2 regions of the Streptomyces sp. NPDC097129 genome follow, and region 1 is predicted to be linked to the other one. Evidence: riboswitches for the same ligand, from Rfam matches in the RefSeq annotation. Region 1 holds a riboswitch; the other holds the start of a gene.
What was found. Region 1 has a riboswitch for S-adenosylmethionine ahead of AC0B9F_RS01435 (aminotransferase class V-fold PLP-dependent enzyme). Riboswitches for the same ligand answer to the same signal wherever they lie in the genome.

Region 1 (7,552 bases):
GTCGTCCTGCCGTTCTGGGCGGCGCTGCAGTGGCTGGCGGCGGGGCGCGCCGCGCAGGGGCCGGGGGTGGCGTATCTGGCGCATCTGGTCGGCTTCGGGCTGGGGTTCGTGGTCGCGTGGGTGGTCGTCCGCCGTGGGACTAGAGTGAAACCCGCCCCTGCTCCGGCCCCCGAGGGAGAGAACCAGCCGTGATCACCGCGATCGTCCTCATCAAGACCAGCGTGGACCGGATCCCCGAGATCGCCGAGCAGATCGCCTCGCTGGACTCGGTGAGCGAGGTCTTCTCCGTCACTGGGACGTACGACCTGATCGCCATGGTGCGGGTGCGGCAGCACGAGGACCTGGCGGAGGTCATCCCGGGGCGGATCAGCAAGATCCCCGGCGTGGAGGGCACGGACACGCACGTGGCGTTCCGCACGTACTCCCAGCACGACCTGGAGGCGGCGTTCGCCATCGGTCTGGACTCCTGACCGAGGGAACACCGCCTCCCCGGGCGCTTCACGGCCTCGGACCGCGCCTCGGACCGCGCCTCGTCCCGCTCCTCAGACCGCGGGGACGCAGCGGCCGTCCTCCGTGCGGTAGGTCCACTTCGCGCCCTGCGTGACCAGTTCCTTCACCGCCGTGACGAAACGCTCCACGTGCTCGTCGGGGGTGCCCGCGCCGAAGCTGACGCGGATGGCGTTGAGGGACTTCTCGCCCGGCGCCGCCTCGGGGGCGCCGCACTCGCCCTGGGTCTGGGGGTCGCTGCCGAGCAGGGTGCGCACCAGCGGGTGGGCGCAGAAGAGGCCGTCGCGGACGCCGATGCCGTACTCGGCGGACAGGGCCGCGGCGAAGTGGGAGCTGTTCCAGCCCTCGACGACGAACGAGATCACGCCGACCCGGGGGGCGTCGTCGCCGAAGAGGGAGAGGATCCTCACCTCGGGCACGTCGGCCAGGCCCTCGCGGACCGTGGTGATCAGGTGCTGCTCGCGGGCGACCAGGGTGTCCCAGCCGGCCTCGGTCAGCGCCTTGCAGGCGGAGGCGATGGAGTAGGCGCCGATCACGTTCGGGGAGCCGGCCTCGTGGCGGGCGGCGCTGTCGTGCCACTCCACGTCCACTCCCCCGTCCTCGCGCCGGGCGACCTTGCGGCTGGCGCCGCCGCCGGCGAGGTAGGGGTCGGCGGCCTGGAGCCAGTCGGCGCGGCCGGCCAGGACGCCGGAGCCGAACGGTGCGTACAGCTTGTGGCCGGAGAAGGCGACCCAGTCGACGTCGAGGTCGCGCACGCTCACCGGGTGGTGCGGGGCGAGCTGGGCGGCGTCCAGGACGATCCGGGCGCCGTGGGCGTGCGCGGCGGCCGCCAGTTCGCGCACCGGCCACAGCTCGCCGGTGACGTTGGAGGCGCCGGTGACGCAGACCAGGGCCGGGCCGTGAGGGTCGCGGTCGGCGAGGGCGCGCTCCAGGGTCCGAACGGCCTGCTGCGGGGTGCGCGGGGCGTTGAGGTAGCTGACCTTCGCGTGCTGCCAGGGCAGCAGCGAGGCGTGGTGCTCGGTCTCGAAGACGAAGACCTGGCAGTCGGCCGGGATCGCCCGGGCCAGCAGGTTGAGCGAGTCGGTCGTGGAGCGGGTGAAGACGACCTGGTCGCCCTCGCGGCAGTCGAGGAACTCCTCGACCGCGCGGCGGGCGTTCTCGAACAGGTCGGTGGACAGCTGGGACAGATACCCGGCACCGCGGTGCACACTGCCGTAGTACGGCGCGTACGCGGCCACGTCGTCCCAGACGCGCTGCAGTGCGGGGGCGCTGGCGGCGTAGTCGAGGGCGGCGTAGGTGACCTCGCCGCCGGTGACGAGCGGGACGGTGACATCCCGGCCCAGAACGGACAGCGGGGCACAAACGGACTGGGCGGAGGCAGCGGTGGAGACAGACATGGCGGAACTCCCGTGAGGGTGCGCGGCAGAGCGCGGGAAAGTGAAGGAAAAAGGGTGCGCGGAGGCGGGGCTCGGCGGCCCTATCGCATTCGCTTGCTCACGGAAGACTCCTCGACGACCAGGACCCCTGGGTTCGCGAGGGGTCCGCGCTTGCCGCAGACCTTGCTGACTGCGGCCTGGTCTTCACCCGGGGCACCCCGCCACGGACGGAGGGTTGCCGGACAGTCGGCCGGGGCCTCATGACTGTCACTCATGACCTGGTTCAGGAACCTAACGGAAGTGATCGCCGCCCCGCAACCCGGGTCCGCATCGCGGGACGGCCACCGGCCGGCGTCAGGAGTTGCTGGCCGCCACCCAGCGGTCCAGGGTGCGCTTGGCCGAGCCCGAGTCGATGGACAGGGCCGCCTTCGCCATGGCGGCGCGGATCTGCTCGGTCAGGGGGGCGTCGGTCGGCGCGAGGGCGACCAGCGCGGCCGCGGAGTTCAGCACGACGGCGTCCCGGACGGCCCCGGGCTCTCCGTCCAGCATGCGGCGGGCCACCTCGGCGTTGTAGGAGGCGTCGGCGCCGCGCAGGGCCTCCACGGGGGCCAGGTCGATGCCGACGTCGCGCGGGTCGAAGGTCTCCTCGGTGACCTTGCCGTCGCGGACGACCCAGACCCGGGACGTGGAGGTGATCGTCAGCTCGTCCAGGCCGTCGTCGCCGCGGAAGACCAGGGAGGAGTTGCCGCGCTCGGCGAAGACGCCGGCGACGATGGGCGCCATCCTGGCGTCGGCGACGCCGACGGCCTGCGCGCGCACCTTCGCCGGGTTGGTCAGCGGGCCGAGCACGTTGAAGGTGGTGCGGATGCCCAACTGGCCGCGTGCGGCGGCCACATGGCGCAGCGCGGGGTGGAACTTCACCGCGAAGCAGAAGGTGATGCCGGCCTCCTCCGCCACCTGGGGCACCCGGTGCAGCGGCAGGTTGAGGTTGACGCCGAGCTTCTCCAGCACGTCGGAGGCGCCGGAGGCCGAGGAGGCGGCCCGGTTCCCGTGCTTGACCACCTTCGCGCCCGTGCCGGCCACGACGATGGAGGACATCGTGGAGATGTTCACCGTCTTGGCGCCGTCGCCGCCGGTGCCGACGATGTCGACGGTGGGGCCGGGCACCTCGATGACGTTGGCGTGGTCGTACATCGCCCGGACGAGACCGGTGATCTCCTCGACCGTCTCACCCTTGGCGCGCAGCGCGACCGCGAAGCCGGCGATCTGCGCGTCGGTGGCCTCGCCGCGCATGATCTGGTCCATCGCCCAGGCGGTGTCCTCGGCGCTCTGGTCGCGGCCCTCCAGCAGACCGTTCAGCACGCGCGGCCAGGAACGGCCCGCCGCGGTGTCGCCTCCAGCGGGGGTCACAGCGCTCATCAGCCGCTCCTGGTCGTCGTACGCATCGAATGACACCTCCACCCTATCCAGCCCCGCACACGGCGAAGGGCCCCGTCCGAACACCGGACGGGGCCCTGCCCACGCACGACAAGCCCCCGGGCCGCCCGAGCCGGGACGCCGGGAGCCCCGCGGCCCCGCGACCTCGCCCGGCCTACGAGCCCGCGGCCGCTCCCGCTCGGCCCCCGTCACCGGGCCAGCGCCTCGCGGAACAGCCGTCGGCGGACCACCGTTCCACCGAGCGGCCGGCCCGAAGGCCGACCGCACACGGCCGAAGGGCCCCGTCCGAACAGCGGACGGGGCCCTTCGGCCGTGGCGTGGCTGACGCAGCGATCAGTGGTGGCCGTGGCCGCTCGTGATCTCCCTGTACTCCTCGGCGGTCGGCTTCGGAATCTGCGACTCCTCGCCGAAGTACGCCTCGCTGAGCTTGGCGCGCAGCTTCTCGCCGCCCTTCACCTTGCGCTCGACACCGTTCTCGTCGACCGTGGGGCCGATCTCGAGCGGCTGGTACTGCTCGTGCGCGGTGAGGGTGTGCAGCGCCTCCTGGCTGAGCTGCTCGTGGACCTCGATGAACTCACCGTGCGGCAGGCGCTTGATGGTGCCGGTCTCGCGACCGTGCAGCACCTTCTCCTTGTCCCGGCGCTGCAGGCCGAGGCAGATCCGCTTGGTGATCAGGAACGCGAGGACCGGTCCGACGAAGACGAAGATCCGCACGAACCAGGTGACCGCGTTGATCGACAGGTGGAAGTGCGTGGCCCACAGGTCGTTGCCGCCACCGATCAGCAGGGTCAGGTACACCGTCATCCAGGCGACGCCGAGACCCGTGCGCGTCGGGGCGTTGCGCGGGCGGTCCAGGATGTGGTGCTCGCGCTTGTCGCCGGTGACCCAGGACTCGATGAACGGGTAGACCGCGATCGCCACCAGGACCAGCGGGAAGATCACCAGCGGGATGAACACACCGAGGACCAGCGTGTGACCCCAGAAGTTGATCTCCCAGCCCGGCATGAAGCGGATCAGGCCCTCGGAGAAGCCCATGTACCAGTCGGGCTGGGCGCCCGTGGACACCTGGTCCGGCCGGTAGGGGCCCATGGCCCAGATCGGGTTGATCTGCGCGACCGCGGAGATGACCGCGATGACACCGAAGACCAGGAAGAAGAAGCCGCCCGCCTTCGCCATGTACACCGGAAGCAGCGGCATGCCGACGACGTTCTTGTTCGTCTTGCCGGGACCCGCGAACTGGGTGTGCTTGTGGTAGAAGACCAGGATCAGGTGGGCCACCATCAGGCCCAGCATGATGCCCGGCAGCAGCAGGATGTGGATCGAGTAGAAGCGGGCCACGAAGTCGCCGCCCGGGAACTCGCCGCCGAAGAGGAAGAACGACAGGTACGTGCCGACGATCGGCACGGACAGGATCGCGCCCTCCATGAAGCGGACACCGGTGCCGGAGAGCAGGTCGTCCGGGAGCGAGTAACCGGTGAAGCCGGTGAACATGCCCAGGACGAACAGCAGGAAGCCGAACAGCCAGTTGATCTCACGCGGCTTGCGGAACGCGCCCGTGAAGAACACGCGCATCATGTGCACGAACATGCCCGCGAGGAAGATCAGCGCGGCCCAGTGGTGGATCTGCCGGATGAGCAGACCACCGCGCACGTCGAAGGAGATGTGCAGGGTCGACCGGAACGCCTCGGACATCATCTGTCCCTGGAGCGGGACATACGTGCCGTGGTACTCGACCTCGTTCATCGACGGGTGGAAGAACAGCGTCAGATAGACGCCCGTCAAGATGATGATGAGGAAGCTGTACATGCACACTTCGCCCAGCATGAACGACCAGTGGTCGGGGAAGATCTTGCGCATGTTCGACTTGGCGAGGGAGTAGATCCCCAGCCGGCCGTCGGCCCAGTCGGCGACGCGCTCGCCGGCCGGCGCCTTCCCGCGAGAGCGGGGTGCTTGGTTCGCTGCAGTACTCATCCGCGCTCCCAGAAAGCAGGACCGACGGGCTCTTCGAAGTCGCCGAGCGCCTCGAGGTAGCCCTCGTCGTTCACACCGATGCGCAGCTGCGGCAGGGCGTGACCGGCGGGACCGAAGATCACACGGGCACCGTCGGACAGGTCGAAGGTGGACTGGTGGCAGGGGCACAGCACGTGGTGCGTCTGCTGCTCGTACAGCGAGATCGGGCAACCGACGTGGGTGCAGATCTTGGAGTACGCCACGATGCCCTCGTGCGACCACTGGAGCTCGCGCTTGTCCTTGATGTTCTCCGGCTGGAGCCGGACGATCATCAGGGCCGCCTTGGCGATCTGGGTCTGGAAGTCCTCGTCGTGCTCCTCCAGGCCCTCGGGCTTGGCGAAGGTGAGCGAACCGACCGCGACGTCCTCGGGACGCAGCGGCTCGTTCGTGTTCATGTTGACGAGGAGCTTGCCCTTGGACCACAGCGTGTGCCGCAGGCTCGTCCCGGGCAGCGGACCGAGGTCACGCAGCAGGAACAGACCCGACAGCGGGACCAGGGTCAGCGCACCGAACATCGTGTTGCGGATCAGCTTGCGCCGGCCGATCGCCGACTCCTTGGCGCCCTGGCGGAAGTCCGCGTGGACCTTCGCCCGGACCTCCGGGGAGGCCTCGATCGGGTGACGCTCGTCGGCCACCTCCACGTCGGACATCAGGGTGCGGGCCCAGTGGACCGCGCCCGCGCCGATGCAGAACAGCGCCGTGCCGAGGGTCAGACCCAGCGCGAAGTTCATCGCGCTGAGGTGGCCGATCGGGAAGACGAAGATCGACTTGTGGTGCGGGATCGTCACGTACGAGGCGATGAAGCCGAGGGTGGCCAGCATCGACACCGTGAACAGCAGGGCCACCATCCGCTCGGACCGCTTGGCGGCCCGCTCGTCGATGTCCTGGATCCGGTGCTCGTGGGGCGGCAGACCGGGGTCGGCGAACGGGTTCTCGTCCGCGACGCCTACCGCGCCGTGCGCGTGGTCCTGCTCTGCGGGCAGGTTCTCTTCTGGAATGTCTTGGCTACTCATGACTTCTTGGCCTTTGCGGTCCGAGCGGCGACCCAGACGGCGACCGCGATCAGGGCGCCGAGGCCGAAGATCCAGGCGAACAGACCCTCGGTGACCGGCCCGAGGCCGCCCAGCTCGAGACCGCCCGGGTTCTCCGTCTCATCGCTGTTGACCGCGTGCAGGTACGCGATGATGTCCTTCTTGTTCTGCTCCGACATGGTGGTGTCGGGGAACGACGGCATGTTCTGCGGGCCCGTCTGCATGGCCTCGTAGATGTGCTTGGGATCCACACCCTCGAGCGTCGGGGCGTACTTGCCGTTCGTCAGCGCGCCGCCCTTGCCGGTGAAGTTGTGGCACTGCGCGCAGTTGGTGCGGAACAGCTCGCCACCCTTGGCGAGGTCCGCCCCTTCCGGGCCGTACTGCTGCTTCGTCGGGACGGCCGGGCCGGCGCCGAGCGAGGCCACGTAGGCCGCGAGCTGATCGATCTGCGCCTGCGTGTAGATGTTCTTCTTACGCGGGATCTGGGCCATCTGCGAGCTGGAGGCCGGCATACGGCCGGTGCCCACCTGGAAGTCGACCGCGGCGGCGCCCACGCCGACCAGGCTCGGACCGTCGGAGGTGCCCTGACCGCCGGTGCCGTGGCAGCTGGCGCAGCCCACGGTGTAGAGCTTCTTGCCCTCGTCGATGGCGAGGGACTGGGAGGAGTCGTCGGCCTGCGCCTTGCCCGCGGGCGCGAACGCGGCGTACAGACCCCCCGTGGCCGCCAGCGCGAGGAGTAGGACGACGACCGCCGCCAGCGGATGGCGTCGTCGTGCGGAAAGCTTTTTCACGGATTACCCCGGTGTCAGGATCTTCAGCGTCGATGCTTCTGGGTGTGCGTTGCGAGAACGCGCGCGGATCTTCTCCGGCTACTTGATCAGGTAGATCGTGGCGAAGAGGCCGATCCAGACGACATCGACGAAGTGCCAGTAGTAGGACACGACGATGGCGGCGGTCGCCTGCTCGTGCGTGAACCTCTTGGCCGCGTAGGTACGGCCGAGGACCAGCAGGAAGGCGATGAGGCCACCCGTCACGTGCAGGCCGTGGAAACCGGTGGTCAGGTAGAACACCGATCCGTACGGGTCCGAGGACAGCGAGATGCCGTCCTTCTTCACCAGGTCGGTGTACTCGTAGATCTGACCACCGATGAAGATCGCACCCATCATGAAGGTGACGATGAACCAGCCCCGG
Region 2 (7,552 bases), on a different contig from region 1:
CCAAACGACAGACCCTGGCGGGGCTGTCAGTGGGCGGCGGTACGGTTTCGGGCATGGACGCATCCGATCGGGGCCGGCCGCCGCTGGGCGAGCGTGAGCAGGCCATCCTCGCGCTGGAGCGCCGGGGCTTTGCCGGCCCCGGCGCCAAGGAGCGCGCCGTCCGCGAGGAGCTGGGCCTCGCCCCCGTCCGCTACTACCAGCTGCTCAACGCCCTGCTGGACGACACCCGCGCCCTCGCCCACGACCCGGTGACGGTGAACCGGCTCAGACGGATACGGGAAGCCCGCCGCGCCGAGCGGTGACGAGAGCGTTCTCCAGGTTCGGCGGGGCCCCCTCGGGGATAGGTTCGCGGTATGGGCAGCCATGACACACACGCCACGGACCTTCCCGAACCGGTGACCGCGCAGGGCCGCGAGGGCCTCGACGCCGTCCTCGCCCGCCCCGGCAAGGCGGTGATCGGCCTCGACTTCGACGGCACGCTCGCCCCCATCGTCGCCGACCCCGAGCAGGCCCGCGCCCACCCGGACGCGGTATCGGCCCTCGCCCGCCTCGCGCCCGAGGTCGCCTCGATCGCGGTGGTCACCGGCCGCCCCGCGGGCGTCGCCGTACGCCACGGAGGCTTCGCGGGGGTGCCGGGCCTGGAGCACCTCGTCGTCCTCGGCCACTACGGCGCCGAGCGGTGGGAGGCCGCCACCGGTGAGCTGACCGCGCCGCCGCCCCACCCCGGCGTCGCCGCGGTGCGCGCCGAACTGCCCGGCCTGCTGGACTCGGTCGGCGCCTGGCGCGGCACCTGGATCGAGGAGAAGGGCCGCGCGGTCGCCGTCCACACCCGCCGCGCCGAGGACCCGCAGGCCGCGTTCGAGGCGCTGCGCGAGCCGCTGGCGGACCTGGCGGCGCGGCACGGGCTGATCGTCGAGCCGGGCCGCCTGGTCCTGGAGCTGCGCCCGCCCGGCGTCGACAAGGGCGTGGCGCTGACGGAGTACGTCCGCGCGGTGGGCGCCGAGTCCGTCGTCTACGCCGGCGACGACCTGGGCGACCTGCCCGCCTTCGCCGCCGTCGACGCCCTGCGCTCCGAGGGCGTCCCGGGCCTGCTGGTGTGCAGCGGCAGCACGGAGGTCACGGAGCTGTCGAAACGGGCCGACGTGGTGGTCGACGGCCCGCAGGGAGTCGTACGGCTGCTGTCGGCGCTGGCGGACCGGGTGACCCGGCCCGTCTAGCGGGCGAGACGCCCCGGCCGCGCGGGGTCAGGCCTGCTGCAGCGCCTGGAGCTGTTCCAGGAACCACTTGGCGGGCGGCAGCGCGGTCGCCGCTGCCGCCAGCCGCTTCGCGCGGTCGTTGCGCTCGCTCGCCGGCATGCTCAGCGCCTCGTGCAGCGCGGCCGCCGTACCGGTCACGTCGTACGGATTGACCGCGATCGCGTCCTCGCCCAGCTCCTCGAACGCCCCGGCCTCCCGCGACAGCACCAGCGCGCAGCCCTCCTCGGAGACGAGCGGCACCTCCTTGGCGACCAGGTTCATTCCGTCCCGGATCGGGTTGACCAGCGCCACGTCCGCGAGCCGGTACGCCGCCAGCGAGCGCGCGAAGTCGTCCTCGACGTGCAGCACGACGGGCGTCCAGCCGTCCGTGCCGTAGGCGGCGTTGATCTCCTCGGCCACCCGCTGCACCTCGGCGGTGTAGTCCCGGTAGACGGCGAGGTCCTGCCGGGACGGGTAGGCGAACGCCACGTGCACGACCCGCTCGCGCCACTCGGGGTGGTCCTCCAGCAGCTGCCGGTACGCCAGCAGCCCGCGCACGATGTTCTTCGACAGCTCGGTGCGGTCCACGCGCACGATCGCCCTGCGGCCCGCGCCGATCTGCTCCCGCAGCGCCGCCATCCGCTCACCGACGTCCTCCCGGTGCGCGCGTTCGCGCAGGAAGTCGGCGTCCGCGCCGAGCCCGTGCACCCCGATCCGGGTGTCCCCGAGCCCGTCCGCGAACTGCTCGCAGCAGGCCGTGAACGCGTCCGCCCAGCGGCGGGTGAGGAAGCCGAGCCGGTCCGCGCCCAGCATCCCGTCGAGCACCTGCCGCGCGATGTCGTCCGGCAGCATCCGGAAGTACTCCGGCGGCGCCCACGGGGTGTGCGAGAAGTGCCCGATGCGCAGATCGGGCCGCAGCTCGCGGAGCATCCCCGGGACCAGGGTGAGGTGGTAGTCCTGCACGATGACCACCGCGCCCTCGGCCGCCTCCTCGGCCAGCGCCTCGGCGAAGGCGCGGTTGTACGTCTCGTACGACGCCCACTGCCGGCGGAACTCCGCGTCGAAGACCGGCTCCAGGGGTGTCTGGTAGAGCATGTGGTGCACGAACCACAGCACGGAGTTGGCGATGCCGTTGTAGGCGTCGGCGTGCACGTCGGCCGGGACGTCCAGCATCCGCACGCCCTGCTCGCCGACCCCGCGCCGCACCGCCTCGCGGTCGCCGTCGGACAGCGCGGAGCACACCCACAGCGCCCCCGCCTCCGGCCCGATGGCCGACAGCCCGGACACCAGCCCGCCACCGCCCCGTCTGGCGATGAGCGAGCCGTCGTCGCCCACCGCGTACGAAACCGGGCCGCGGTTGGACGCGACCAGCACCCGAGCCCTCTGATCAGCACCGTGCGTGGAAGCCATACGCCTCAACCTAGCCCGCACCGGAAACCCTCAAACGTGTGGCCGGATCCGGTGGCCGGTCGTATACGCCCCGTTCACACGACTCTTGCGCCAACCGCTTGTGAAGATCCTGTGAACCGTACAAGATGCCGGATACACGAATCGACACGTACGCCAGGGGGGCGGATCTCATGATCGGTACACGTGGCCACAGACGCCTGCGCGGAAGCGGAGCCCGCGGACTCGCCGCACTCGTCGCGGCCGCCGCGCTCGTGCTCACCGGCTGCCAGGCCGACGACACCGACGGCAAGGCCGTCCAGCAGACGACGCCGGCGACCAGCGCCGCGCCGAGCACCTCCGCGCCGGCGCCCGAGCCGTCACCGGCGAGCAGCAGCCCGGCACCGGCGGCCGAACCCACCGTCGTCACGATCAGCGACCACACCGGGACGGCGGTCGGCCGGGCCGTCGCCGCCGCCCGCGCGAGCGGCCTGCGCTACGCCGTCTACCTCCAGGGCACCGGGGCGTCCCTCGACGGCGGCGGACGGACGGCCTCCTCCTGGGGCGCGAGCGAAAAGGTCTGCGAGCAGATCGACGACCCCGACGACCGCGCCCCCTCCTTCGACGTCGCCTTCGTCATCGCCCGGGACGGGCGGGACTGCGGCGGCCGTCTGCTGCACACCCCCGAGCCGACGAAGACCGCCGCCGGCGGGGGATCGAGCGGCGGGACGAGCGGAGGATCGAGCGGCGGGACCACCGGCGGGACCAGCGGCGGGACCAGTGGCGGGTCCGGCGGCGGCAGCAAGACCTGCGCGATCACCAGCCCCGCGGGCAACTGCTACGCCGACGGCCAGTTCTGCGCCAACCGCCACCACGGCCTGAGCACCTACGGCAAGGGCGGCGAGTACCTGACCTGTGAGCAGGACGCGGCGGGCCGCTGGCGCTGGTCCGACGGCCACGCCGGCTGACGGACGCCCGCCCCGCGCCACCGTCCGCGGACGTCCGCCTCACGCCACCGTCCGCGGACGTCCGCCTCACGCCACCGCCCGTGGACGCCCGCCCCGCGCCACCGTCCGCGGACGTCCGCCTCACGCCACCTTCCGCGCCGCGTACTCCGCGATCTCCGTCATCGGGGGGCGTTCCTCCGTGTCCACGGAGTACGTGCGCGGCTCGAACCCGTCCTCGCCCCGCTCGAACTGGGTCAGGGACGGCCGGATCAGGTGCCCGCGGGCCAGCCGGAGCTGGGCGGTGCGGTAGATCGCCGCCGCCATCCGGCCGAGGGCCTGGCCGTCCTGGTGGCGGTGGATGCGCACACCGACGTCGACCTGGGCGAGGGCGTCCAGACCGACCAGGTGCAGGGCGTCGACCAGCATGCCCAGCTCCACGCCGTAGCCGACGGGGAAGGGCAGCTGTTCCAGCAGGGAGCGGCGGGCCGCGTACTCGCCGCCGAGCGGCTGCACGAAGCCGGCCAGCTGCGGCCAGTGCATGTTCAGCAGCGGGCGGGCCATCAGCTCGGTGACCCGGCCGCCCTGGCCGCTCGCGCCGGCCAGCGGACGGTCGTACATCGCCTTGACCAGCTGGACGCCGGGGTCGGTGAGGAGCGGGCCGACGATGCCGGTCACGAAGTCGGAGGAGAACTCCTTCAGGTCCGCGTCGACGAAACACACGATGTCGCCGGAGGTGACCAGCAGGGAGCGCCACAGCACCTCGCCCTTGCCGGGGACGGCCGGGACGCGTGGCAGGATCTCGTCGCGGTGGACGACGCGGGCGCCCGCCGCGGCCGCCACCTCGGCGGTACGGTCGGTGGAGCCCGAGTCGACCACGACCACCTCGTCGACGAGCGGGACCTGCCGCATGAGGTCGTGCCGGACGACCGCGACTATGTCGCCGACCGTCTCCTCCTCGTTCAGCGCGGGCAGCACGACGGAGACCGTCTGCCCCGTGGCGCGTTTGGCGGCCAGGATCTGGTGCAGCGGCCGATCGCTCACGGACCAGGAGCGGGTGCTCAGCCAGCGCTCGACTTCTTCAAGCACGGTGTGCGGCTCCTCACTGTCGTGATCACACCGGCTCACATCGGGTGATCGTGTGATCCATCTCGCGGTTCGGACGGCTATCTCAACTGTCCTGGCCTTCGGTTACAGTCTTGAACAACGCTGATGACCATCGCATGTCGGGGGTCGCACGCGTTCACAACCGAATACCGCTCATCCAGAGGGGCAGAGGGACACGGCCCGGTGAAGCCCCGGCAACCACCCTGATTCCGGACTCGTTCACGCGAGGCTCCCGGCCGGGGAAGGTGCCAATTCCGTCTCACGGCGAGATGCGTCGTGGGGAAGATGAGGAGAAAGGGCCTCGCCTCACATGGCTGCGCAGACAGTTACCAGCACCTCCACCGTCGACCTCGGTCCCGCCGCGGCCCTGAGCTGCCGCGAGTGCGGTCACCGCGTCCCGCTGGGCCCGGTTTTCGCCTGCGAGGAGTGTTTCGGCCCGCTCGAGATCGCCTACGACTTCTCGGCCTACGACACCGAGGAACTCCGCAAGCGTATCGAGGCGGGCCCCGCGAACATCTGGCGTTACGCCCCGCTGCTGCCCGTCCCCGCGGACGTGGCCGACAAGCCGAACATCAACCCGGGCTGGACCAAGCTCGTCAAGGCCGACCACCTGGCCGCCGAGCTCGGCGTGACCGGCGGTCTGTACGTCAAGGACGACTCCGGCAACCCGACCCACTCCTTCAAGGACCGCGTCGTCGCGCAGGCCCTGGAGGCGGCGCGCGCCTTCGGCTTCACCACCCTGTCCTGCTCCTCCACCGGCAACCTGGCCGGCGCCGTCGGCGCCGCCGCCGCGCGGGCCGGCCTGCGCTCCTGCGTGTTCATCCCGCACGACCTGGAGCAGGGCAAGGTCGTCATGGCCGCGATCTACGGCGGCGAGCTCGTCGGCATCGAGGGCAACTACGACGACGTGAACCGCTTCTGCTCCGAGCTGATCGGCGACCCGGCCGGCGAGGGCTGGGGCTTCGTCAACGTCAACCTGCGGCCGTACTACGCCGAGGGTTCCAAGACGCTGGCCTACGAGATCTGCGAGCAGCTCGGCTGGCAGCTGCCCGACCAGCTCGTCGTCCCGATCGCCTCCGGCTCGCAGCTCACCAAGGTCGACAAGGGCCTGCAGGAGCTGATCAAGCTGGGGCTGGTCGAGGACAAGCCGTACAAGATCTTCGGCGCGCAGGCCGAGGGCTGCTCGCCGGTGTCCACGGCCTTCAAGGCCGGGCACGACGTGGTGCGCCCGCAGAAGCCGAACACCATCGCCAAGTCGCTCGCCATCGGCAACCCGGCCGACGGGCCGTACGTCCTGGACATCGCGCGCCGCACGGGCGGTGCGGTGGAGGACGTCACCGACGAGCAGGTCGTCGACGCGATCAAGCTGCTGGCCCGCACGGAGGGCATCTTCGCGGAGACCGCCGGCGGTGTGACCGTGGGTGTCACCCGCAAGCTGATCGAGAACGGTGTTCTCGACCCGACGAAGACGACGGTCGTGCTGAACACCGGCGACGGCCTGAAGACCCTGGACGCGGTCGCCGGCACGGGCCTGACCGCGACGATTCGTCCCAGCCTCGACTCGTTCCGTGAGGCCGGGCTCGCCTAGGGCCTGCATCGTTGAGTTGTGTCTGCGGGCCGGCGGGGGCCGGTCGCGCAGTTCCCCGCGCCCCTATCGGAGGTTTCCCCGTGAGTGTCACCGTTCGCATCCCCACCATCCTGCGCACCTACACCGGTGGCCGGGCCGAGGTGCCCGCCGACGGGGCGACCCTCGCCGAGGTCATCGCGGACCTGGAGAAGAACCACACCGGCATCGCCGCCCGCGTCCTGGACGACCAGGGCAAGCTGCGCCGGTTCGTCAACGTGTACGTCAACGACGACGACGTGCGTTTCGAGCAGGGCCTGGAGACGGCCACCCCGGACGGCGCGGGCGTGTCGATCATCCCGGCGGTGGCCGGCGGCTGCTGACACGAAGAGTTCATCTGATTGCCCCCTCCGTGAGAGAAACGGAGGGGGCAATTCCATGTGGTTAGACGCGGTAGAGTTGGGGAACGCGCCCCGCAATCCTTTCGGCGCGATCTTCGGAACCTGCTGCACGGGCGATAAGAAGTAGCCAAAGTACGCAGGTTTTTTGTCTTTTTTGCACCCCTTTGTGGGGCCCGACTTGCTCGGAATTCAGGTGAATTCTCGCGAGATTCCGGACCGGCCCCGTCCAGATTTCTCGTCCGATTGACCTGTTGCAGACGGCAGTTGGACAGATACATTCAGCCGCGGTCGACGCGTTCCGGCGCACGCCCCCACCCATCCGGGGGGCGAGGTCTGACCCGGATCCGCGAAGTGCGGATCTGTGCAAGGGCCAGTAATAGGGGAGTTAGGCATGGCTCAGGGCACCGTCAAGTGGTTCAACGCGGAGAAGGGCTACGGCTTCATCGCGGTCGACGGTGGTGCGGACGTCTTCGTCCATTACAGCGCCATCCAGATGGACGGCTACCGCACCCTGGAAGAGGGCCAGCGGGTCGAGTTCGAGATCTCGCAGGGCCAGAAGGGTCCGCAGGCCGACATGGTTCGCGTCGCCGCCTGAACGTTCATTCACGCACGAAGGGCCCGCACCTCGCACAGGGTGCGGGCCCTTCGGCGTGCCCCGGCGCCGTCCCGGATGCCGTCCGGACGCCGTCCCGGCCGTGTTCGCGGGCGGCTGATCGACCGGCCCGACCCCCGAGAGGCGCTTGCACTCACCATGCCCGAGTGCTAATCATTGCGTTAGCACTCTGAAGGTGAGAGTGACAACGTAAGGACCGGGTCGGTGAGGCCAGGGCCGGGCGGAGCAAGGAGCTTCCTCCGGTCGGGGCCGTCCGTCGCGGGCGCGGGCGCGGTCCGAAGTAATCACCCCCAGTCCTGGAG

Region 2: another riboswitch for S-adenosylmethionine. It lies ahead of thrC (threonine synthase); the one in region 1 lies ahead of AC0B9F_RS01435 (aminotransferase class V-fold PLP-dependent enzyme).

What each region holds. Positions count from the first base shown of each region.
Region 1 is NZ_JBVOQE010000001.1:313,313-320,864, forward strand. It holds gene AC0B9F_RS01425 (rhomboid family intramembrane serine protease) at 1-192, shown strand, start outside; gene AC0B9F_RS01430 (Lrp/AsnC family transcriptional regulator) at 189-470, shown strand; gene AC0B9F_RS01435 (aminotransferase class V-fold PLP-dependent enzyme) at 543-1,904, opposite strand; SAM riboswitch class IV at 2,046-2,162, opposite strand; gene trpD (anthranilate phosphoribosyltransferase) at 2,238-3,302, opposite strand; gene qcrB (cytochrome bc1 complex cytochrome b subunit) at 3,654-5,291, opposite strand; gene qcrA (cytochrome bc1 complex Rieske iron-sulfur subunit) at 5,288-6,343, opposite strand; gene qcrC (cytochrome bc1 complex diheme cytochrome c subunit) at 6,340-7,152, opposite strand; gene ctaE (aa3-type cytochrome oxidase subunit III) at 7,231-7,552, opposite strand, start outside.
Region 2 is NZ_JBVOQE010000006.1:55,810-63,361, forward strand. It holds gene AC0B9F_RS18735 (DUF3263 domain-containing protein) at 54-302, shown strand; gene otsB (trehalose-phosphatase) at 354-1,217, shown strand; gene AC0B9F_RS18745 (alpha,alpha-trehalose-phosphate synthase (UDP-forming)) at 1,245-2,645, opposite strand; gene AC0B9F_RS18750 (hypothetical protein) at 2,816-3,589, shown strand; gene AC0B9F_RS18755 (glucosyl-3-phosphoglycerate synthase) at 3,710-4,654, opposite strand; SAM riboswitch class I at 4,823-4,964, shown strand; gene thrC (threonine synthase) at 4,983-6,260, shown strand; gene AC0B9F_RS18765 (MoaD/ThiS family protein) at 6,341-6,619, shown strand; gene AC0B9F_RS18770 (cold-shock protein) at 7,029-7,232, shown strand.